4 regions of the Desulfovibrio sp. genome follow, and region 1 is predicted to be linked to each of the others. Evidence: predicted binding sites of a transcription regulator. Region 1 holds the regulator's gene; each other region holds the start of a gene.

Region 1 (5,682 bases):
TGCGAAACCAGAATGATTCCAACCTGAGTCTTCTTGTTTTCGTCCGTCATGACAACCTCACGCAACAGAACGTGCCAGCTTTTTTAGCCAAGTTCAAGGTGCCGATGCTCCAGAAAAGCCGGATAATCAGCCTGCCGCAGCGCCTGTAAAATTTCTTCGGCCATTGCCACCGAGCGGTGGCGGCCGCCGGTACAGCCCACGGCCACGGTTATGCGGTAGCGGCCTTCGGCCTCCATGAGCGGCAGCATAAAAAACAGCAGATCAACCAGCTTGTCGCGATATTCGCGGGCATGGGGCGAATTGAACACATAGTCGGCAACGGGTTTGTCCTTGCCGCTCATGGGCCGCAGCTCTTCCACAAAATAGGGGTTTGCCAGAAAGCGCAGGTCAAAAACCAGATCAGCCTCGCGCGGCACGCCGTATTTGAAACCGAAAGAAATCACGTTGACCCTGATGGCCCGCAGCTTGCCCTTGTTGCCGCTCCAGCGCTTCTGGATGGCGCGCCGCAGGTCGTGGATAGAAAAACGCGAAGTGTCGATGACCAGATCAGCCATTTCGCGCAGGGGGCGCAGACTGCTGCGCTCTGCCAGAAGCGCCGCCTCAAGGCCCATGCCCTCGCGCTCCAGCGGATGCGGGCGGCGGGTCGAGGCATAGCGGCGAATGAGTTCCTGATTGTTGGCCTCAAGAAAAAGCAGCATGGGGCGGATGTTTTTGCCCGCGAGCATGCTCAGGCAGTCGTTGATGTCTTCCACAAAATTGCTCTGGCGCAGATCCATGCCGAGGGCGATGCCCTTGAAGTGGCTCATGGAGGGGCGCGACATCATGTCCACCATTTCCATGACAAGGCTCACCGGCAGCCCATCGACCACAAAGTGACCCATGTCTTCAAAAACCTTGAGCGCCGTGCTTTTGCCAGCGCCGGAAAGGCCCGTGACAATGCACACCTGCACATCCACGCCGGGAACGGGCGCGTCAGCATCAGGCTGTGCGGCAAGGGTGGAATCTGTGGCGGGTATCTGCGCGGAATCCTTCATGACATTCGCCTCTTCGGGGTCAGATCGCCGTTTGCAGCCGGGGTTATGCGCCACAGGCTTCTGACGGACGTTGCCAAATCCGCGCCGCGCTCAAGCCGGGTAAGGGCCATTGCGCGGCAAACGGCAGGGGGGGGTGCGCCTGAACGGGGGCGAGCTGTTGCCAGCCCGCCCCCCCATTATGAATGATTACAACACGGGGTCAATGAGGGCATAGCCGCTCACCTTGGTGCGGTATACCACATTGATGCGGTTGTTTTCTGCGTTAAAGAACACCAGAAACTCGCTGCCGATGGAATCAAGCTGCATGAGCGCTTCATCCAGATGCAGGGGCTTGGTGGCGAGGCGGTCGGTGCCGTCAGCGGGCTGCTGCACGTCGGCTTCGGCATCGAGGTTGTAGGTAAACACGTCCACATCCGTATTACGGGCATGCCGCCGCTGGGCCTTTACCCGGGCCACCTGGCGCTTGATCTGCGATTCAACCTTGTCTGTCACAAGGTCAATGGCTGCATACATGTCTGAGGTCTGTTCCGTGGCGTTGATGTGCAGGCCTTCGCCTGTAACGGTCACTTCGCAGCGATGGCGGAACTTATCGACTGTCAGCACAACGGCAACTTCAAGGCCAGAGGCCTTGCCAAAAAACCGTCCCAGCTTTTCCATGCGGCGACGGGCATACTTCTTCAGATGTTCGGAGGCTTCAAAATTCTTGAAAGCAAATGAGATGTTCATAAGTTCCTCCTAAGTATTGAGCCACTCGACGGGGAATCAGAAATGCTCCTTGCGCCTTGACGAAGATGGAATATCAAGCGCCGTGCGGTATTTTGCCACCGTGCGCCGCGCAATATTGACCTTGAGACGCTCCTTGAGCATTTCGCCGATACGCTCATCGCTGAGGGGGGATCGGGTATCTTCCTCAGAGATGAATTTCTTGATCAGAGCCTTGACGCTTTCTGAGCCTACCTGACTTCCGTCATCGAGTTCAAGGCCGCTGTTAAAGAAAAACTTCAATTCAAAGATGCCGTGGGGCGTTGCCACATACTTGTTGGTGGTAATGCGGCTCACCGTTGATTCGTGCATGCTGATATCGTCAGCAATATCCTTGAGAATGAGCGGCGCGAGCTTGGTCACGCCGTCTTCAAAAAATGGCTGCTGATGGCGCACAATGCTTTCCATAACCTTGTAAAGCGTGCGCTGGCGCTGATACAGGCTCTTGATAAGCCATGAGGCGGAACGGATCTTTTCGGAGCAGTAGTCCTTTTCCTTATCCGAACTGCCAATATTCATCTGGCTCATGGCCGAAAGCTGCAACTGGGGCAGGCCGTCATCATTGAGCAAAATCACAAATTCGTCGCCCATCTTGTACACAAATACATCGGGGCTTACGTAAGTTGGCTCGCCGCCGCCAAAACTTGCGCCGGGCAATGGGTCAAGGCTCTGAATGATATCCAGATACTCCTTGAGCTCTTCCATATCGAGCTTGAACTTGCGCAGCAGGGGCTTGTAGCGCTTGGCCTCGAGGTCTTCAAGGTGCGATTCTACCAGCTCCACGAGGATGGGGTCGCGGGCGTAGTTGAGGCTTTTGATCTGCACCATCAGGCATTCGCGCGCATCACGCGCGGCAACGCCGATGGGGTCAAAAAGCTGCACCCTTTCAAGCACGGGCAACACGGCCTCGGGCGCAACCTGGGCCATTTCTGCCACTTCTTCAATGCTGGCTTGCAGATACCCGGCGGAGGAGAGATTGCCGATGATGACCTCGCCAATCCCCTTCTGCTCTTCTGTCAGCGAAGAAAGGCGCAACTGCCAGAACAGATGCCCTTCTAGGGTGGGCTTGGCCGCATAGCGGGCTTCAAGGGGCGAAATTTCTTCGGCAAGTTCAAATTCGCGTGACTGCGAAAGGCGGGGTGTGCTGGCAAACTCGCCGAGGTAGTCTTCCCAGTCGGCGTCCTTGGCCAGTTCCCTGTCGTACACTTCCTCCTTGGGCGCTTCGCGGCTGTCGTCGTGCTGCTCCTGGGAGGCATCGTCCGTAAGTGAAGATTCTTCGAGAAAGGGGTTTTCAAGCAGCTCCTGCTGCACAGTTTCCAGAAGTTCCACGCGTGAGAGTTGCAACAGCTTGATTGCCTGCTGCAATTGCGGGGTCATTACCAGTTGCTGTGACAGCTTAAGTTGCTGCCGTAGTTCCAGTGCCATGTGTACTCTTTTGCCTTAACTAGCCATAGGACTATAGAATTATCTGTTTACAAGTACTGTGCCACATCTGCAAAAATTATGCAATAGCTAACAGTTGCAAGATCAGGTTCGCGGCATCCCTATCCTGAGGCACGGGCTGCCCGCGTCAAAAACCCAGATTTGGCGCAGTTTTTGCGCCGCTGAAAATAAACTGCGCACCAAAAAAGGGGAAGGCAATGCCCTCCCCTTTTTGCGCGATTTTGCGATACCCAAGCGTGGTGAAAACCAATAAGCCTCGCTGCGTTAACGCCGCGAATTACACCTTGGCGAACTTTTTCGCCGCTCCGATAAATTCGCGGAACAGCGGATGCGCGTTCATGGGCCGGGATTTGAATTCGGGGTGGAACTGGCAGCCAAGGAACCAGGGGTGGTTCTTCAGCTCAATGATTTCCACAAGCGAATCGTCAGGGGCGGTGCCGCTGAAAACCATGCCCTTTTCGCCCAGCATTTCCTTGAAGGCATTGTTGAATTCGTAGCGGTGACGGTGGCGTTCATCAACCATGCCCTTTTTGTAGGCCACAAAGGCCTTGGTATCGGGCTGCACCTTACAGGGGTAGGAGCCAAGGCGCATGGTGCCGCCCTTGTCGCTACCCGCGTCGCGTTTTTCAACGTTCTTGGTGCGGAAGTCGAACCACTCGGTCATAAGGTAGATAACCTTGTGGTCAGAAAGCGGGTTGAATTCTTCCGAGTTGGCGTCATCAAGGTTTGCCACGTGGCGGGCAAATTCGATAACCGCGCACTGCATGCCAAGGCAGATGCCGAAGAAGGGAATGTTGTTTTCACGCGCATAGCGGATGGCGGCAATCTTGCCTTCCACGCCGCGGTAGCCAAAGCCGCCGGGCACAAGAATGCCGTGACAGCCCTTGAAGGATTCCGCGCAATTACTTTCGTCCACATTTTCGGAATTGACGTAGCGCAGCTCCACCTCAACACGGTTGGCAACGCCACCGTGGATGAGGGCTTCGTGCAGGCTCTTGTAAGCTTCCTTGAGGTCAACGTACTTGCCCACAATGGCAATGGTGACCTTGCCCTTGGGGTTGGCGCAGTCGCTCACGAGCTTTTCCCAGGCTTCAAGGTGGGCATTGCGCGCGGGCAGGCGCAGCATGATGGCTACCTTCTGGTCAAAGCCTTCTTCATAGAACTTGAGCGGCACTTCATAAATATTGTTCACGTCCACCGAAGAGAACACGGCGTCCTGATCCACATTGCAGAACAGGGCAATTTTGCGGCGCAGTTCTTCGGGGATGCTCTGCTCGCAGCGGCACAGAATAATGTCGGGCTGAATGCCGATGGAGAGCAGTTCCTTGACGCTGTGCTGGGTGGGCTTGGTCTTGTGCTCGCCAGCGCTGCGCAGGTAAGGCACCAGGGTAAGGTGAATGTTCAGGCAGTTGTCGCGCCCAAGGTCGGAACGTAACTGACGGATGGCCTCAAGAAAGGGCAGGCCTTCGATGTCGCCCACGGTGCCGCCAATTTCGATAATGGCGACATCGGGCGCGTCCTCGCCATCGGAAAGGGAGAGCACCACGCTCTTGATTTCATCAGTAATGTGCGGGATCACCTGCACCGTGGCGCCCAGGTAATCGCCGTGACGTTCCTTGGCGATAACGTGGTTGTAAATGGCACCGGAAGTGGTGTTGTTCTTCCGCGACATGGGCACGTTAAGGTAACGTTCGTAGTGCCCGAGATCCAGATCCGTTTCCGCGCCGTCATCGGTAACAAAGACCTCGCCGTGCTGGAACGGGTTCATGGTGCCGGGGTCAACATTGATGTAAGGATCAAGCTTCTGGATGGTTACCGTAAGCCCGCGCGTTTGCAGCAGCGCGCCCAAAGACGCAGCCGCGAGGCCCTTGCCTAACGACGACAGAACGCCGCCCGTCACAAAAATGTATTTAGTTTTCATGCACTTCCACCTGTACTTGGGTATGTTGAATAGTTCAACCAAACAGTCTTAACCCAAATTGAATTTTTTGGCTAGCATTGACTAAGTAAAACAAGCTAAGTAATGTGTTATTCCCTTTTCAGCGTGCGTGCCCACCACAAGCGGCCCGCGCGCCGGTCATCTGTTATGCCCGGCGCGGGTCAGCCAAGGTTCCCAAGGCAAAAGCACGTCCGGCCCACACCGCAAGGCATGGCCGGGATTATCCGCGTTGCAAAGCCAAGGAGGCTTCCCCCGCATGGGTACGGTCAACACACTGGTCATCACCGGCTACGGTACAAATTCGCACATGGAAACAGCCCACACGGCCCGTCTGGCCGGTGCCGACAAGGCCGATGTGGTGCATTTTTCCGATCTGGTGGCGGCCAAGGTTCGCCTTGCCGACTATCACTTTTTGATTTTCCCCGGCGGGTTTCTGGATGGCGACGATCTCGGCGCGGCCCAGGCTGCGGCCATGCGCTGGCGTTACCTCAAGGACGACGCGGG
Region 2 (5,682 bases), on a different contig from region 1:
AAAAAATTGCAATCAATTTTTTATTTATAATTGCTTATTTGTTGTAAAACATCGCAAATGCCAGGGGAATATCTGCTCCGCCTGTGCCAGTGCGCAACTTTCCACAGCACTATACCAGTGTTTGAAAGAATTGCGCATCATCAAACCCTCAGGGGTAAGCGACATGCCATCGCTCTTGCACTGGGGGCGGCGCACAAGCTCAACACCAAGCGCGTTTTCTGTTGCACGTATTTTTTTCCAGGCCGCCTGATACGACATCCCAAGGCTGGTCGCGGCCTTGCGCAACGACCCGCATTCTTCAACCTTGTCCAGCAGCATCACGCGGCCATAGCCAAAAACCATGGCGTCTTCTTCCTCAAGCCACAAATGTATACGAACGGTAGGGCGCATGGATTTCTCCCTGTTCAGGGCGCAAAAAACTTTCTGCTGCAAGCTCTTGTCGCAACGGCAGTGCACTTACTGACCAATAAGCCTGAAGATGGCCCCTGCACCGGGCGACAATGGCTCGTAACCCCTGGCCTGCGCCATGGCGTCAAGGTGCACCAGTGTCAGCGGCGCGCAATCCAGATTTGAAAAGACATCAGAATCTGTGGCCTCGGCAATGTCCATGCACGGCAGGTAATGGTTGCAGGCGTCGCAGGCATAGATGAATTCCTGCGGCTTTTCAGAAAGGGCATAACGCGTGAGCTTGTCATTTTCCTGCGTGCCACAGGAGGGGCAAACCGCCCGCGAAAAGCGCCAACGCAAACCGCACTGGGGGCAATGCAGCCACGCCTGACCGCTCTTGCTCACCACAAAATCCGCCTCGTTTGCATGCAGCTCAAGAGTTTCCAGATCAGGATCAGAACCACATACCGGGCAATAGCGTTTGCGCCACAACACCACAGAGGGATGCTGCGCGAGCCGTGGACGCATTGCCACCACGCAGGGGCTATAGACTGCGCGCACGTAGAACAGCAAAAAATTCTGCTCCACACCCGCAGCAAGCGCCGCAACGGCAAGCGCCTCCGCATCGCCATGAATCACCACGGCAAGGCACTTGTCGCATCCCTCATCATCCTTCAAATACGGCTCCAATCGGGCAATACTGCTCCGCAGCGAAGGAAATATCTCTGCCAGACCAATGGACATTATGGCTGCCGACTGACGGAGTGGCTCCCTGAAAAACACAGGATTAATCTTTGTTACAAGCGGAACTCCACTGAGGAAGTCATCTTCTGTCCAGACAAATTCCTGCCCGCCCGAAAATGACAATTGTTCTCCTGTTTTTTTCTGCAATGCGAGCAAATCCCGGCAACGCTGCACGACATCCGCAAACTCCGAGTGCTCTTCCATAAAGGCATCCATACGCTGAGAACACCAACCTTCATACTGCTCAGACATACACGCTCCATTTTGTTATACCAACGCAGCAACGCAAAAGCCCTGTTCCGTGCGGAACAGGGCTTTCTATTGATCAGACGAATTATATATCGCCATCATCAACACATCATGCATCATCCGGACAAGGTATTCCCTGCCAGCGCATGAGTCTGTAGAAAGCTTCAGCAACCGCACACCGTGAGGTTTTTGAAGATATTCAAAGATTCATGTAAAACATACTTTTATTTCCGCTGGTTACAGGATGTTTATCCTTGCCTTGTCCGCACGAAATACCACTCTGATTATTACTCAATTAAAGCATACCATATAGCCCCCGAAAGTAAAATAACTTTTCTGCTAAATTTGGATCTGGCGTGTGGAAAACCCGGACTGCGCACGGGCGTGCACTTGCTCACCAGCTAAAAATGAAACAATAATGTCCTACATTTCCTCAAAAATACAAAATTGTATCAACAAATGGACATGACTATAAATAAAATATAAATATTTCAAATAGTTATATAAAATATCGCCTTGGAACACCTCTTGCTTACCTATGTGCTGTAGCAAGCAGCGCGGCAACCATGGGGGTGCGCCGCGTCACGTACAGACATACAGACAGTTCCAAGGAGGCTCCACATGTTCAAGAAAACGTTGGCGGCGTTGGCTCTCATGCTCGTCACCCTGTGCGGTTCACTGAACGCAAAGGCCGCAGAAGACACCATCAAGGTGGGTATTCTGCATTCGCTCTCCGGCACCATGGCCATCAGCGAAACAACGCTGAAAGACGTCATGCTCATGCTCATTGAAGAGCAGAACAAAAAAGGCGGCCTGCTGGGCAAAAAACTGGAACCAGTGGTGGTAGACCCTGCCTCCAACTGGCCCCTCTTTGCAGAAAAAGCCCGCGAGCTGCTGAGCAAGGACAAGGTCGCCGCTGTTTTCGGATGTTGGACTTCGGTTTCGCGCAAGTCCGTCTTGCCCGTGTTTGAAGAACTCAACGGCCTCCTCTTCTACCCCGTGCAGTACGAAGGCGAAGAATCATCGCGCAACGTCATCTACACCGGCGCGGCCCCGAACCAGCAGGCCATCCCCGCTGTGGATTACCTGATGAACGACCTCGGCGTTAAGCGCTGGGTGCTGGCCGGTACGGACTACGTGTTCCCCCGCACCGCCAACAAGATCATCGAAGCCTACCTGATCTCCAAGGGCGTGAAGAAGGAAGATATCCTTATCAACTACACGCCCTTCGGTCATTCCGACTGGCAGTCCATCGTTGCTGAAATCAAAAAGTTCGGCAATGCGGGCAAAAAGACCGCCGTGGTTTCCACCCTCAACGGCGATGCCAACGTGCCTTTCTACAAGGAACTTGCCAACCAGGGCATCACTGCCGCCGACATTCCCGTCATGGCTTTCTCCGTGGGTGAAGAAGAACTCTCCGGCATAGACACCAAGCCGCTGGTGGGCCATCTGGCCGCCTGGAACTACTTCATGAGCGTGGACAATCCCGCCAACAAGGCCTTCATCAAAAAATGGCACGACTTCACCAAGAACCCCAAGCGCGTGACCAACGACCCCATGGAAGCTCACTACATCGGCTTCAACCTGTGGGTGAAGGCTGTTGAAAAGGCCCAGAGCACCGATGTGAACAAGGTTCTGAAGGCCATTGTGGGCCTTGAAACCCCCAACCTCACCGGCGGCATAGCCAAGGTTCTGCCCAACCACCACATCACCAAGCCCGTGCTCATCGGCGAGATCCAGGCCGACGGCCAGTTCCAGGTGGTCTGGGAAACTCCCTCCGTGGTTCCCGGCGAAGCGTGGTCGCACTACCTGCCCGAATCCAAGGATCTGATCGGCGACTGGACCGACCCCATCAACTGCGGCAACTACAACACCAAGACCAAGAAATGCGGCGGCGCTTCCAAATAGCCCGCGCAACCGTATGAATCTGCTGCGGGGGCCCCAGCGGCCCCCGCAATCCCCCCACGGCATGTCGGCCCGGGTCAGCCCAGCGCAGACCCGGCAGACCAGACTAAAGGATATTCCCATGCGCACGGCGCTCTTGCTCTGCTGCCTCATAATTTTCAGCCTGCCTCCCGCAGTGCTGGCGTCCGGACCGGAACCGGACGGGAATGCCGGGGGCGCGGTTTCGACTCCTTCCGCGTCCCCGGTGCAAACTTCGCCATCCATTATTCCAGCCGATCTGCTCAAGGCTCTGGTGAGCCCCAAGGTAGCAGACAGGGATGCGGCCATTGCCGCGCTGGAAAAGGATGACAGCAGCCTTGCCGCGCCACTGCGCGAAAAGCTGCTGGAAGCCCTGCTGCGCAATACCCTGCTGGCCGATGCCGCCGCAGGAACGCTCTTTGTGAGCGACGATGCAGGTCAGGCGCGGCCCCTTGACGCCAGGGGCGAACTTGGCGCGGCTCAGAGTGCCGATGCCCTGCGCAAGGTGGGCACAAGCAACCGCCAGCGCCAGCGCATTACGGATATCCTCAACGCTCAGGCCCTTACCTCCACAGACGCGGCCAAGCGCCGTCAGGCCTCGGCGGCCCTCATGGACAGCGCCACCCCGCCCCTCAAGGCAGAGGCTTTGAACAAACTGCTGGCAGGAGAAAAGGACGATACCGTGCGCGCCAATCTGGGCGCGGCCCTTGCCCTGTACGTGGCGGCAGACCCTGCCGCCGTGCGCTCAGACCAGCTTGCCGCCGTCAAAGCCCTGAACAGCAACGGCAGCCCGGCAGCGCTCAACGCCCTGCGCACCCTTGCCGCCTCACCTGATACGGCTGTGGCCAAGGCGGCGGACGATGCCCTGTATTCCCAGCGCGTTTCCGCCCAGTGGGCGCAGTTTTTTGAAATGCTCTTTTTTGGCACGAGCCTTGGATCCATTCTTGTACTGGCCGCCATTGGTCTTGCCATCACCTTTGGCGTCATGGGCGTCATCAATATGGCTCACGGCGAGCTGATCATGCTTGGGGCCTATACGGCCTGGGGCATGCAGCAGCTCTTGCCGGGCCAGCCCGGCCTTGCTCTCATTCTGGCTGTGCCCGCCGCCTTTCTGGTGAGCGGCGGCACAGGCGTGCTGCTTGAAAAAACTGTAATCCGCTTTCTCTATGGCCGCCCGCTGGAAACATTGCTGGCAACATTCGGCATCAGCCTTGTACTGCAACAGGCCGTGCGTACCGTGTTTTCGCCCCTCAACCGCGCCGTGCAGAACCCGGAATTCATGAGCGGCGTGTGGCAGATAACCCAGCATTTCAGCCTGACCTGCAACCGCGTGTATATCATCCTGTTCTGCCTCGGCGTGTTTGCCCTCATCCATGTTGCCATGCACCGCACCCGGCTGGGGCTTGAAGTGCGCGCCGTATCGCAAAACAGGGCCATTGCCCGCTGCATGGGCGTACGCGCCTCGCGCGTGGACGCGCTGACATTCGGCCTTGGCTCCGGCGTGGCTGGCATGGCTGGCGTGGCCCTGAGCCAGGTTTCCAACGTTGGCCCCAATCTGGGCCAGACCTACATTGTGGATTCCTTCATGGTGGTGGTGTTTGGCGGCGTGGGCAACCTCTGGGGCACGCTCACGGGCGGACTGGCCCTGGGCATTGCCAACAAGTTTCTGGAGCCTGCCAGTGGGGCCATGCTCTCCAAGATCATCATTCTGGTCTGCCTTATCCTGTTCATCCAGAAGCGCCCGCGCGGCTTGTTCCCGCAAAAGGGCCGTGCGGTGGAGGCGTAAATGGCGACCGACATCTTTGAACGCGAAAGACTGCTCAACGCGCCTACCCGCAACTTTCTGGCTATCACCGCCCTGCTGTCGCTGGCTGTGGTTGCAGGCAGCCTGCTGCCAGCGGGCAGCGCCCTGCACGTGCCGGGCTACATGGTCACCCTGTTGGGCAAATACCTGACATACTCCCTGCTGGCTCTTTCCGTTGATCTGGTCTGGGGTTTTATGGGCGTGCTCAGCCTTGGGCACGGCGCGTTCTTCGCCCTGGGGGGCTACGGCTTCGGCATGTACCTCATGCGGCAGATAGGTGCGCGCGGCGTGTATGGCAATGCTAACCTTCCGGACTTCATGGTTTTTCTGAACTGGAAGGAACTACCATGGTTCTGGCAGGGCAGCGAATATTTTGTGGTGGCACTGCTGCTGGTAGTGCTGCTGCCCGGCCTGCTGGCCTACGTGTTTGGCAGACTGGCCTTTGGCTCGCGGGTTTCGGGCGTGTACTTCTCCATCATGAGTCAAGCCATGACCTATGCCCTCCTGCTGGCCTTTTTCCGCAATGAGATGGGCTTTGGCGGCAACAACGGCCTTACAGATTTCAAGACCCTGCT
Region 3 (5,682 bases), on a different contig from region 1:
AAAGGCCCCCGGACACAGGCACGACAAACCTAATACTTGGGATCTGTCAGCTCCAGGTTCAACGAACCGTGGATGGTCAAAAAATCCAGCCGGGTTTTGGCTGCGGCCATAAGCTCGCGTATGTCGTCCTTGCCCATGCTGACGAGCCAGGGGTTTTCGCTCGTTAGGGCACGGGCCATCATGACGGCGTCCACCCAGTAGCAACGGTTTTCCGGCGATTCGATATCCGGTTCTTCGCCGCAGAGTATCTGCATGGTCTGGGTCATGATGCCCTCGTTCTGCCGTTCCCTGTCCCATGCGCGGGAGTGGAACTGCCAGAGGCACTTTTTCATGATGTAGTCGATGACGACTTCTACATTTTCGCTAGGGGTTCCGGCACTCATGCTGTTCCTCCGCAGTGGTGGGTCTGGTGTGGCTGGTCGCAGGGGGCTTACACTGCCTGTAAAAGCGGTTCGGGATAGGGCGGATATTCCTTGCCGCGCAGGTGGGTCACGCAGTCGTAGCCGCCGGAATATTCCCGCTCGCCAGCTTCGTCCTCAATATCGCGTCCGCAGACCATTTCCTGCGTCATGAAGCCGCGATCCAGCGGATACTCGTCCTTGGTAATGTCGATTTTCGCCAGCTGGTGGATGGGCGAGTACACGGCATTATAAATATCGCGGGCAAAACGCACCCAGCCCTCAAAGCCCTTCCAGGGGCCGTTGTGATAGGCGTGGGCGTTGAGGTAAGGCACCAGCACCTTTTTTGCCACTTCGCCGGGCCGCTTGCCGGTAAAGATGATGTCGGCCTTCCAGTCTTCCATGGCCTCCAGGCCTTCAAGCTCGTTGGGGTCGTCAATGGCAAGGGTGCCCACCTTGGCGCGGGCAATGCCCTTTTCAAAGTCGCCCTGATGGCCGAACTTTGAATAGATGGAAACAACGTCCAGGCCCATTTCCTTTTCAATAATGTGCGCCCAGTGCCACAGCTTGGAGCCGCCGGGCCACAGGCAGACCTTCACGCCCTTGAGACGTTTGGCGTACCAGTCAAGCTCGGGCCGCCAGCGGGCGGTTTCTTCGTCAATGATGGCTTGGGCTTCCTTTTCCAGCCCAAAAAACAGGCCGATCTTGAGCAGGGATTCGCTCACCATCTCGTGGCCGAAACCGTCAATGTCGAGGCGCGGCGTGCCGTAGCGCACACGCAGCTCGTTGCAGATGTATTCCGCCGAGCGGGCGCATTCCAGCACATTGAGCTGGGCCTTGTGCATGGCGCGCAGATCGTCGTACTTGCCGTTGCCGGTAAAGACCGAAAGAACCTGAATGCCCATGCGGCGAAAGTAGTCGCACATGATTTCCACATCGCCCTGAATGTTGTAGTCACCCACGTAGTTGATGACGTAGCGGCTCTTGATTTCAGGCTCGACCGTGCCCACCTTCTGGTTGATCCAGGCTATGTTGATCTTGTGGTGCCCGCCGGACTGGCTGGGACCGGCAAAACCGGGCGAATTGCACACAAAAATGTCAACATCGGGCATTTCTTCCATGATCTCCTGAGCCAGGGCGTTAATATCATCGCCGATGAGGGCCGAGGCGCAGGTCTGGTAAATGGTCATGCGCTTGATGTGCGGAAAAGCCTTGAAGGCCTCCTTGATGCTGTTGCGCAACTGGTCTTCCGCGCCAAAGACCACGTGCTTTTCCTTCATGTCCGAGGCGAAGGTGTACTTGAGCTGGAAGTTGCCGTCGTCGCTGATGTAGCGCTTGGTCTGCCATGTATCATAGGTACAGCCCACGGGGCCGTGGCTCAGGTGGATCACGTCCTTCATGGGCGTGCCGATCACATGCTTGGCCCCGCAAAAGGCGCAGCCACGCTCGGAAATACTGCCTGGGATCGTGTTCAGGTATCCAAGTGGCAGGCAGGTGGAGAGGTCATCGCTTTCGCCCTTGACCACTGCGTGCTTTTCCCGCTCGGGGATGCATTCGCTGCATTTGAAAAGATGGTATGGCATATCAGTATCCTATACGCGGCCTAGAGCCGTTTACGAATGAAATGAAGTAACTGCTCTGCACGGATTTTTCTGAAAATCCTTGCCGCGAAATGCGCGCAGGCTTTGCCTGCCGTAAGCGAGCATTTCATGTGTTACATGCTCTAGAGTATGGCCGCCGTGCCCATTTCGCCGGTACGCACCCGCAGGGCCTGTTCAACCGGGCATACAATGATCTTGCCATCGCCGATGCCGCCCGTCTGGTTGATCTTGATGATGGTATTCACGACCCTGTCCAGCATGTTGGCGGGAACCACAATGGAGAGCAGCCGTTTGGGGACGTACATCATGCCTTTGTAGCTCCCCATGCCGCGCACAATGGGGCTTATCTCCACGGAAACTTCTTCGGCGATGCCCTTCTGCTTGCCCCGCCCGAATACGGGAATGACGCTCATGCCCGGAAAACCCATGCGGTCCAGGGCTTTTTTTGTGGCCGTCACCTTGTTGGGACGGATGATGGCGATAATCTCCTTCATGGCGAGCTCCTGAACTGTATTGCCTCAATACTGTGTGAAAGCGCCCTTGGCGGGGCACAAAAGCAACTGCGGTTGCGCTAGATGCCTTCCTGCCCGGTGCGGATGGTCAGCACCCGCTCCACCGGTGACACAAAGACCTTGCCGTCGCCAAAATTACCCGTGTTGGCATAGCTCTGCACAAGTTGGAGCACCTGATCCACGTGCTCGTCCTCCACCACCATCATGAGCAGATTCTTGGGCAGCTCGTCGTAGTGGACGCTGCCGCTGTCCAGCCCTTTCTGTTTGCCGCGCCCAAAGGCCTGAATTTTTGTCAGGGCCACAAAACCCGATGCGGCAAGCCCTTCCACCACGTTTTCGGTGCTCTCTGGACGAACGATGGCTCGTACCATTTTCATTGGCGGCTCCTTTAAAGTTGTTGCAACTGTCACTCTAGATTCACTGGGATTCAGGCCGTTAGCCGCGCTGGCACTCACACATTGCCAAAAGCGTCTTTTTATCCGTTTCAGGCTTTAGGCCGTGGTGGGCATTCCAACCTGCCAAAAGCGTCTTTTGTTCACTGGCAAGGAAAATGTCCGTTTCTGCCTTAGGCCGCATTGAGCATTCGATGCATTTTTGCTTTCCTGCAAGGATGGCGAGGCTTTTATGCAGGGAGTGTCCTCTCGCTTTAGCCGTTGCGACAACGGAAGCTACGGATAAAGACAGCAACGCTACGGTACTCGACCGGAATAAAAGGCGAGCCAGACGCAGCAGGGAACGAAAAGGTGCGAATGCCCACGCGGCCTAGTCGGAAATGCCGTATTTTACGACCATCGCCTCCAACTGATCCATCGACAGCGGCTGGGGAATGACGAAATTCTGGTTATTGATGATCTTTTCTGCCAGCTCGCTGTATTCCTTGGCCTGATTCTGGCTGTCGTCGTATTCGGTCACGGTTTTTTTGTTGAATTCGGCCTTTTGCACGATGTTGTCGCGGGGTACAAAGTGAATCATCTGCGTGCCGATGGAGGCGGTGAATTCTTCAAGAAATTCCCTTTCGCGATCCACGTTGCGGCTATTGCAGATGATGCCGCCAAGGCGCACGCCGCTCTGCTTGGCGTACTTGAGCAGGCCCTTGCAGATGTTGTTTGCGGCGTAGATGGCCATCATTTCGCCAGAAGCCACGATATAGACCTCCTGCGCCTTGCCGTCGCGGATGGGCATGGCAAAACCGCCGCACACCACGTCGCCGAGCACGTCAAAGAACACGAAATCAAGATCGTCAGTGTACGCGCCCTGATTTTCCATCAGGTCGATGGCCGTGATAACGCCTCGGCCAGCACAGCCCACGCCCGGTTCGGGCCCGCCAGATTCCACGCAGAGGATCTCGTGAAAACCCTTCTTGACCACCTTGTCCAGGGTCACCTTTTCCGCACCCACAGCGCGCAGGGTGTCCATGAGTGATTCCTGCGGCTTGCCGCCCAGAATCAGGCGGGTGGAGTCGGCCTTGGGGTCGCAGCCATGGATGAAAATTTTCTTCCCGTGAAAATGGGCCATGGCCGCAGCCGTGTTCTGGGTTGTGGTGGACTTGCCGATGCCGCCCTTTCCGTAAATGGCTATCTTGCGAGGCATAACGCATTCTCCCGCCGTCTTCCGGCTGTTTTGACCAGGGACAAGGCGTCTCTGGCACCGTGTATGCCCCTCTTGTGCATCGGCTGTGCTATTGTGGAAGATTTTAAATTTAACATTTTAAAACAAATAGTTATGAAAACTATGCTTAATCACGCTTTGCAACATGCGTACGCAAGCGTACAAAGCACCGCTTTTTTGGACAGATTGGTACATTTAACAAATATATATGTAATTTCATTATGTTACTAAATCACACTTTCAAATATTTACGTGACCATGAACAATATATAAAATTTGTAATACACTAATTTATTTAACTTTATATACAATCAGCAATCACTCCCGCTTTGTTATCGAGTCATAACTCTGTACGCAGGTGGAACGTACCTGCCCAACAGTGAGGGCAGACATAGCGCGCACACGGGCACACACAATAATAGTGTTATTATTTAAACATATTACGAATAACTATTTTCAAGCGCATGGATATTGCACACGCCCCCACGAAAGGCCGGACTGCTTCGAGGCCCTGCCACAACAGACGGAGAGCGTATGCAAGGTTTACTCGATGGCTCGCGGATTGCGGTTTTTCATGATGATCTGGGCGCATTGGCTGCGCCCACGGCGGCCAGCGCAGTGGCGGTTTACGTGCGGAACGAACACGACTGGAGCGAAGACAAGAGGCACAGCTTCAGCCTGACCCAAGGCGCTGGTCTGAGCGAACTGCGCGAGCAGATGCAAACGCTTGCCGCCAACCTGGGGGACTGCCGCATTGTGGTGGGGGCTGAAGACCACGGCGCGCCATACGGCGTTCTGGACAAGATGGGATTTTACATCTGTATGATGGACAGATTTGAGGCAGAAGCTCTGGAAGGCGTGCGCAAGGGCGTGTTGGCGGCGGTGCAGCAGGCGACCCGCCCACAGTGCGGCATGCTGCCCACCAGCAGACCGCGAGAAATAGCACCGAGGCGCTTTTTTCTGGATATGTGCGAGGCCAAGCTCACCGATCCTCTGTTCACAGCCAGAGAATCCATTTTGGTATTTGTTGAAACCACGCCCTTTGAGCAGTTGCAGATCAAATGCGATCACGAACCGCGCTGGCTGCCCAGCTTTGCGCTGGTGACGGGGCTTGAAATGGAAAAGGAAGAGCTGGAATCAGGCCTCATGTTGGTGACGGTGCGCCAGCCAGCAGACCGCAATGCCGATGCCTTGCTGGGGCAAAAGTGGTTTGACGGCACGGGCTGTTCTTGCGGTTAAAGTCCGGCTGGAAGCAGCAATGCGCACGCATGCCCCAAGGATGGGGCGGGTGTACCTTATACGCCGTACTCCCGCAGCTTCCGCCACAGGGATGAGCGGCTGATGCCCAACATGTCCGCGGCCAGCGTGCGGTTGTCGCCAGCCAGCTCAAGGGCGTGCAAAATGTGCTGTTTTTCCATCTCTGCCAGCGGAACAAGCGGTGTCGATGCGTCCGGTGCTGGCGCGGCTGGCACCGATGCACATGGTGGTGTTGCCTGGGGGCAAACCGGGGTAACGGCGGCGGCATCCTCCTGTCGGACGGCGGCGGTAGAAGAACCGGGATTG
Region 4 (5,682 bases), 170 kb from region 1:
GAGTTTGGGGAAGCCGGAGCCGTCCTTGATGGTCAGGGCCACTTCGCGCAGGAAGCGTTCGGGCGAACGGGAGTGGATGCGCGCGGCAAGGTCGGGGTAGTTGAGCGGAAATTCGCGCTTGGATTCAAGGAACAGGTAGGTCAGGTCATTGGTGGCGTCTTCGCCTTCGGGGGTCTGGCCGCCGATGGTCACGGCTTCCCAGTGGGCGTAGCCTTCCTGAAATTCAACGCCCGTGGGGTTGATGTACAGGTCGATGAACTGGGCCATGTCCACCCACATGCATTCGAGCAGTTCCTTGGCTTCTTCGCGGGTGATGATGCCTTCTTCAATGTCTTTTTTGTACAGGGGGTACAGGTACTGGTCCATGCGGCCATTGGAGATGATGGCGCTGGCCTTCTGTTCAATACGCGAGAACATCTGCACAAACCACTGGCACTGCATGGCTTCGCGGAAGCTGCGGGCAGGATGTGCGGGCACGTGATCGCAGGTTTTGGCGATCTGGAGCAGCTCGGCCTTGCGCTTGGGGTCGCCTTCCTTGGCGGCAAGTTCGCGGGCCAGATCGGCGTGGCGCTTGGCCCAGATCATGATGGAGTCGCACACAAGGATCATGGCTTCGAGGAAGGGCTTTTTGTCCCACAGATCAACGGAGTTGGTCAGATCAAGGGTGGCAAGCTTTTCGCGGGCTTCTTTCTGGATGTCGAGGAAGCCGCGCTTGATGACCTTTTCGTAGTCCGGCACCCACTGAAGGGCCGAACGGTAGGACGAGGTTTCGCTCACCACGAACTTGGACTTGAGGCCGCGTTCGTCCACATAGGTGACGTTGCGGATTTCGGCGGGCAGAGTCTTGTTGAGGTGTTCATGGTAGGTCTTGCCTTCCCAGTAGGGAGCAATCTCTTCCATAACAACCTTGATGTCTTCCTGCGAGATCTGGAAGGGGCTCTTGTCGCGGTGCTCCAGGTCGGCCAGCACTTCGCGGTAAAAGTCGCCGTCGATTTCAGGATACAGGATGCCGTAACGGCCAAACTTGCCCACGCGGCCAGCAATGAGCTGGTTGGGGGTAATGTAGACGGTGATTTTTTCGGCCACGTTTTTCAGAGCCTTGGCCCAGCGCAGGGTCAGCAGTTCGCCTTCGGTTTCGCGCATGGATTCGGTGAAATACTTGGCGCGCTCAACGTCCACGTGGGGAAGGCTGAACTGGTTCTGTTCCAGAATGCCGTAAACGCGCTCGCGGCCTTTACGGTCAACGCTTTTATTGACAACGCGCTCTTCCTGGGGGGACATGCAGCAACCGCACTGACTCATGATGAAACTCCTGAATGGTGATTATGTTCAAGCGAGATGCTTGTGATATTCATCTCAATGACCACCCATGAGCATCATCCGTGCCATTTCAATTAACTATCTGCAATATTTACATTTTTTTAAATTAATTCCAAAATTCCATAATCATCCGGCTATTCCCATTGTTGTAAATTTGCAACATTTTTTTCATAATACATTAAAATAACATCATAATTTTAAAAAGTGTTTTTTTGCAACAGTGCAAAAAAACACTTTTTCACAATCTCACCCTTTTGCCATCGCTCATGCTGCCCATATCGCCAGAACACCGGAGACATGCATATCCTCCTCCCCAGGCAAGAACCGTAACTGCGTGGTTACTTATGCGAGCTGCCAATGACTTAAACCACACTTTCGATATTAATATTTGCAGATTAAATTAACTTATATTTACGCAACCAATTTGACTCATAAATTTTTTCACTTCAATATCCTGTTTATTATAAGATAATTATTTCAAAAAGTTGAGAAGCTTGATATCAAATATAGTTTATTGTAGCGTATAAATTGAGAAGTCATCATCGTATTTATTTCAAGGGAATCTGATATGCTCAAGAAGTACTATACAAAATCAACGGACAGAAACAAATTTGATAAAACATTCTCTCGAGCAGAGTTAAAATTACTCTCTCTCGTTGTTATTTCCATAATAATAACTGCGGCATTGATAACTTCAATTTTCTATTATTACAGAAACCTCGATTTAAAACTCATAACAACCATGATGTCAGACGCCATTTTCTCTCTCTTGCTTGACCGCATACCGCCAGAAAACTTCACTGCAATTTATGATGGCAAAGATATGGACTCGCACCTTTACAATAATGTACAGCAAGAGCTTGACGATGTTCGTAAAATAACCGCCGTCAGGTATCTCTACACGGCAAAGCGCGATTCTGAAGGCAAGGCCATATATGTTGTTGATGGCCTGTCACGGGATTCAGAAGATTTTCGTGCCTGCGGTTCGCCCATAGAAGTCGAAATTCTCCCCGCTGTGAACAAATGTCTGGATGGAGATGTTTTTCATGGAACAGAAATCCTTAAGACATCGTGGGGCATGATTATTCCGTCTTGCGAACCGATCAAGAGCAACGGGGTCACGGTTGGCACCCTTGTTATTGAATTTGACGGAGAATATTTTGCTGAAAATACCGCAAGCTCCCAGCGGTATTACATCATTGCCTCCATTTGCGTTGCCATTGGCGTTGGCTTTGTGGCCATTGTGCTGATTCGCAGTTTTTCCATTCCGCTCTATCAATGGCTCGCATATACAGACTTGCTCACAGGCGCAATGAACCGCAATGCCTTTGAACTGGCCACCCACAAGCTACGGGGCACAGAGCAGCAAAAAAACATAACTGTGGTGTCGTGCGACCTGAACAAACTTAAAGCCATCAACGACCAGTTTGGTCACTCGGCGGGCGATGAGCACATCAGGGCCCTTGCCCAGCTCCTTATGAAAAATTTCAGGACTCAGGGCTCAACATACCGCATTGGCGGTGATGAATTTGTTACATTGCTGTTCAACGCCAGCCTGGACGCAACAGAAAAAAAGGTTGCTGAAATTTGCGTGGAGGCACGACAAGTTACCTTTGGAGACTTCTGCCTGTGCTTTTCGTACGGGATTGCGCAGTTTGACCCGGAACAGGATGGCAGCATTGCCGACACCATTTCGCGGGCAGACGTTAAAATGTACCATTACAAATGCGCAAAAAGAGAAGCTGAGACTGCCAAAACCATAATCTGAGACCCCAAGCGCCTGCACATCCGCAAAAAAAATCAGACGGTCTGCCCTGCCCCGTAATTACATTCGGGAGCAGCGCGGGCCGCCTGACGCTGGCGAGAGTAGCCGCTGTTTTTACAGCATTTCGATAAACGCTTCTATGCGAACCTTGAGCTGCTCCGTATCCGTTTCAGAGTAGTCTGTTTCGATTTGCAGGAAGGGCAACTGCAAGGACTCCTGCACAAATTTTTTGAGGGAGGACGATTCCACCGCGTAGGTTTGGCAACCCTGCCAGGTCAGATCAACCACAGCATCCACCGCGAAATCTGCCGCCAGTTCCTTGATGGCTTCATACCGGCGCGGATTGGGCGACATGACGGCACAGGGCACGTCCAGATAGCGGCGGGCCATCTCGGTCAGCGGGTCGCCCTGCTCGTCCATCATCACGCGGGTTTTCTTGTAGCCGGAGCAGTTATCAAGGCAAACCACGCTGCCGCCGCATTCTTCGATCAGGCGCACAACCTTGTGCGAACCCATGCCCACAGGAACGCCCGTAAGCAATATACGCGGCGCGCTTGCGGAAACGCCTGCCTGGCCCGCATCGACCATTTTGCCAAGTTCATCCGCCAGCTCCAGCATCATGGAGATGCCTTTTTCCTTGTCGGGGAAGAAAGACGTTTTGAACCCGATTTCCAGCAGCTCCATCCCCGTGATGGGCGTGGGCTTGCGCTTTGCCAGATCCATAACGGCCTTGAGGGCCAGACGCTCACGGTTCATGAGCTTGATGGCGTCGCGCAGCTTCTGCTCGGTGATGGATACGCCAAATTCTTTTTCCAGATAGGCGACGAGCAGTTCAAACTGATGCCTCCAGTAGGCAAGGGCATCATCATTCTGCACCTGGGGCAGTTGCAGCAGAAAAACTGGCTTGTAGGCTGCAAGCAGCTCGTACATTTTCTTTTTGCCGTCACAGGTGGTGTCGGCCACAACTACGTCAGCAGCGCTCAGATAGGGGCAGCTGTCTTTAAGCGCAAAGCCGAAGCTGCTCTTGATAAGCGGACAAAGGGCGCGGGGCAGCATTTCTTCTGCCGCGGGAATGGAATCGTTGCGGGTGCCGCACAAAGAAACGGGGATGGCCCCGGCGGCCACCGCTATTTCAGAAGGGCTGTACAGGCAGTACTGGCCCACAACTTTCTTGCCCTCCCTCTTGGCCTCCTGCACTGCCAGAGCGTTTTTTTCAAAAGCAGTAATAATGCGGTCAAAGCTGGCACACTTCATGATGCTTTCCTTCCTTGCGAGGTTATTGAGGTTATCGCTGTGTAGTGAGAGCACGGTCTTTTTTCGCATACAAATCTGCGGCAATCAGGGCCGCCCCCAGCGCACCCACAGTCTGCGGGTCGTGGGGCACCTGAACTGTCAGGCCAAGTTCGTCTGAAAGAATGGCCGCAAAGGCGGGGCTTGTTGCCAGACCGCCGGTAAATACGCATTCCCCCTGCATGGGGATGCGCCGGGCAAGGGCGCACATTCTGCGGGCAATGGCGCGGAATACCCCTGCGGCTATATCTTGCGGCGGCGTGCTGCGGGCCAGAAGGCCCACGATTTCCGTTTCTGCAAACACGGCGCACATGCTTGAGATGGCCACAGGCTTGCCAGTGGCGGCAGCCTTGCCCAGCTCGTCCAACGGCATGTTCAAAATGCCCGAGAGCACCTGCAAAAAACGCCCGGTGCCTGCCGCGCACTTGTCGTTCATCAAAAAATCGCGCACTGCGCCCGGTTTGTTCGCGCTTCTGAGCGTGCCCAGGCTGCCTGCGCCGCCAGCCGCATCAAGACTGCCCGCTTCCACCTCACGCGGAATATCCAGGCTTATTACCTTGCTGTCCTGCCCGCCGATATCGAGCACAAGCCCCGCGCGGGGGAAAAGATGCGCAGCGCCCCGCGCATGGCAACTGATCTCCGTAACCGTTTTGTTGGCAAAAGGCAGGGCAATGCGCCCGTAGCCCGTGGCAGTGACATGCCTCAGATCGTTGCGCGCCATTGCCGCAGCCTCGCAGGCATTGTTGAGCGCAAATTCGCCCGCCTCGGCGGTATTCCAGCCTGTGGGCAGCACTGCCCGCCCGGCAATCTGCGAGCCGCCGTTGGGCAGCAGCTCAAGCACAACGGCCTTTGCAGCCACAGAACCAACATCAATTCCAGCTACATACATAGCGCATACTCCTGATCGTACCCATTACTGCGGCACAAAAACGCAAAACAAAACCCGCCGCACAGCGCAAGGCTGTGGAGCGGACAATATGACAAAAGCGCCAGCAGCGCTGCGCTGCAAGGCCGTCAATACAATGGAAAGCTTCGGCAACTAAACTGCTACAGGTGGAAACACGGAGAGATATGGAAAAAGAGCAGGCGTATGGCAGGCAATAAAAAAGCCCCCGCTTTCCGCTTAAACTATGGAAAGGGAAAACAGGCTGGCGCTGACACGCCACCGCGAATGAGGGCCTCCAACCTGAAGGCACTGATGCTGTCATGACCCGCCGCCCTTGAAGACAGGCAAGACACGACAAACCTTATAGGAAATCACAGAATACCTTGCTGTTGCAGTTGCCCCCGACATAGTTCGTCCTAAA

What was found. The regulator sigma-54, encoded in region 1, starts transcription at its own class of promoters, with help from an activator protein. The targets are predictions, from matches to a motif close to CTGGCACGGNNNNTGCTT.
Region 2: the regulator sigma-54 is predicted to act here: its motif matches at 1,897-1,914, upstream of urtA (urea ABC transporter substrate-binding protein).
Region 3: the regulator sigma-54 is predicted to act here: its motif matches at 4,176-4,193, upstream of nifH (nitrogenase iron protein).
Region 4: the regulator sigma-54 is predicted to act here: its motif matches at 1,372-1,389, upstream of QZ383_RS01620 (glycyl radical protein).

The regions. Positions count from the first base shown of each region.
Region 1 is NZ_JAHZCJ010000001.1:529,869-535,550, reverse strand. Features, by position in the region: gene QZ383_RS02280 (PTS sugar transporter subunit IIA) at 1-50, opposite strand, end outside; gene rapZ (RNase adapter RapZ) at 84-1,034, opposite strand; gene raiA (ribosome-associated translation inhibitor RaiA) at 1,221-1,760, opposite strand; gene rpoN (RNA polymerase factor sigma-54) at 1,797-3,221, opposite strand; gene QZ383_RS02260 (CTP synthase) at 3,517-5,160, opposite strand; gene QZ383_RS02255 (phosphoribosylformylglycinamidine synthase subunit PurQ) at 5,435-5,682, shown strand, end outside.
Region 2 is NZ_JAHZCJ010000002.1:398,033-403,714, forward strand. Features, by position in the region: gene QZ383_RS04870 (LysR family transcriptional regulator) at 25-390, opposite strand; gene QZ383_RS04875 (formate dehydrogenase accessory protein FdhE) at 457-1,383, opposite strand; gene urtA (urea ABC transporter substrate-binding protein) at 2,035-3,288, shown strand; gene urtB (urea ABC transporter permease subunit UrtB) at 3,407-5,089, shown strand; gene urtC (urea ABC transporter permease subunit UrtC) at 5,090-5,682, shown strand, end outside.
Region 3 is NZ_JAHZCJ010000002.1:326,204-331,885, forward strand. Features, by position in the region: gene anfG (Fe-only nitrogenase subunit delta) at 30-383, opposite strand; gene anfD (nitrogenase iron-iron protein, alpha chain) at 431-1,981, opposite strand; gene QZ383_RS04560 (P-II family nitrogen regulator) at 2,122-2,493, opposite strand; gene QZ383_RS04565 (P-II family nitrogen regulator) at 2,571-2,888, opposite strand; gene nifH (nitrogenase iron protein) at 3,274-4,101, opposite strand; gene QZ383_RS04575 (Fe-only nitrogenase accessory AnfO family protein) at 4,654-5,358, shown strand; gene QZ383_RS04580 (sigma-54 dependent transcriptional regulator) at 5,415-5,682, opposite strand, start outside.
Region 4 is NZ_JAHZCJ010000001.1:361,510-367,191, reverse strand. Features, by position in the region: gene QZ383_RS01620 (glycyl radical protein) at 1-1,302, opposite strand, end outside; gene QZ383_RS01615 (GGDEF domain-containing protein) at 1,889-3,088, shown strand; gene QZ383_RS01610 (double-cubane-cluster-containing anaerobic reductase) at 3,200-4,339, opposite strand; gene QZ383_RS01605 (acyl-CoA dehydratase activase) at 4,371-5,264, opposite strand.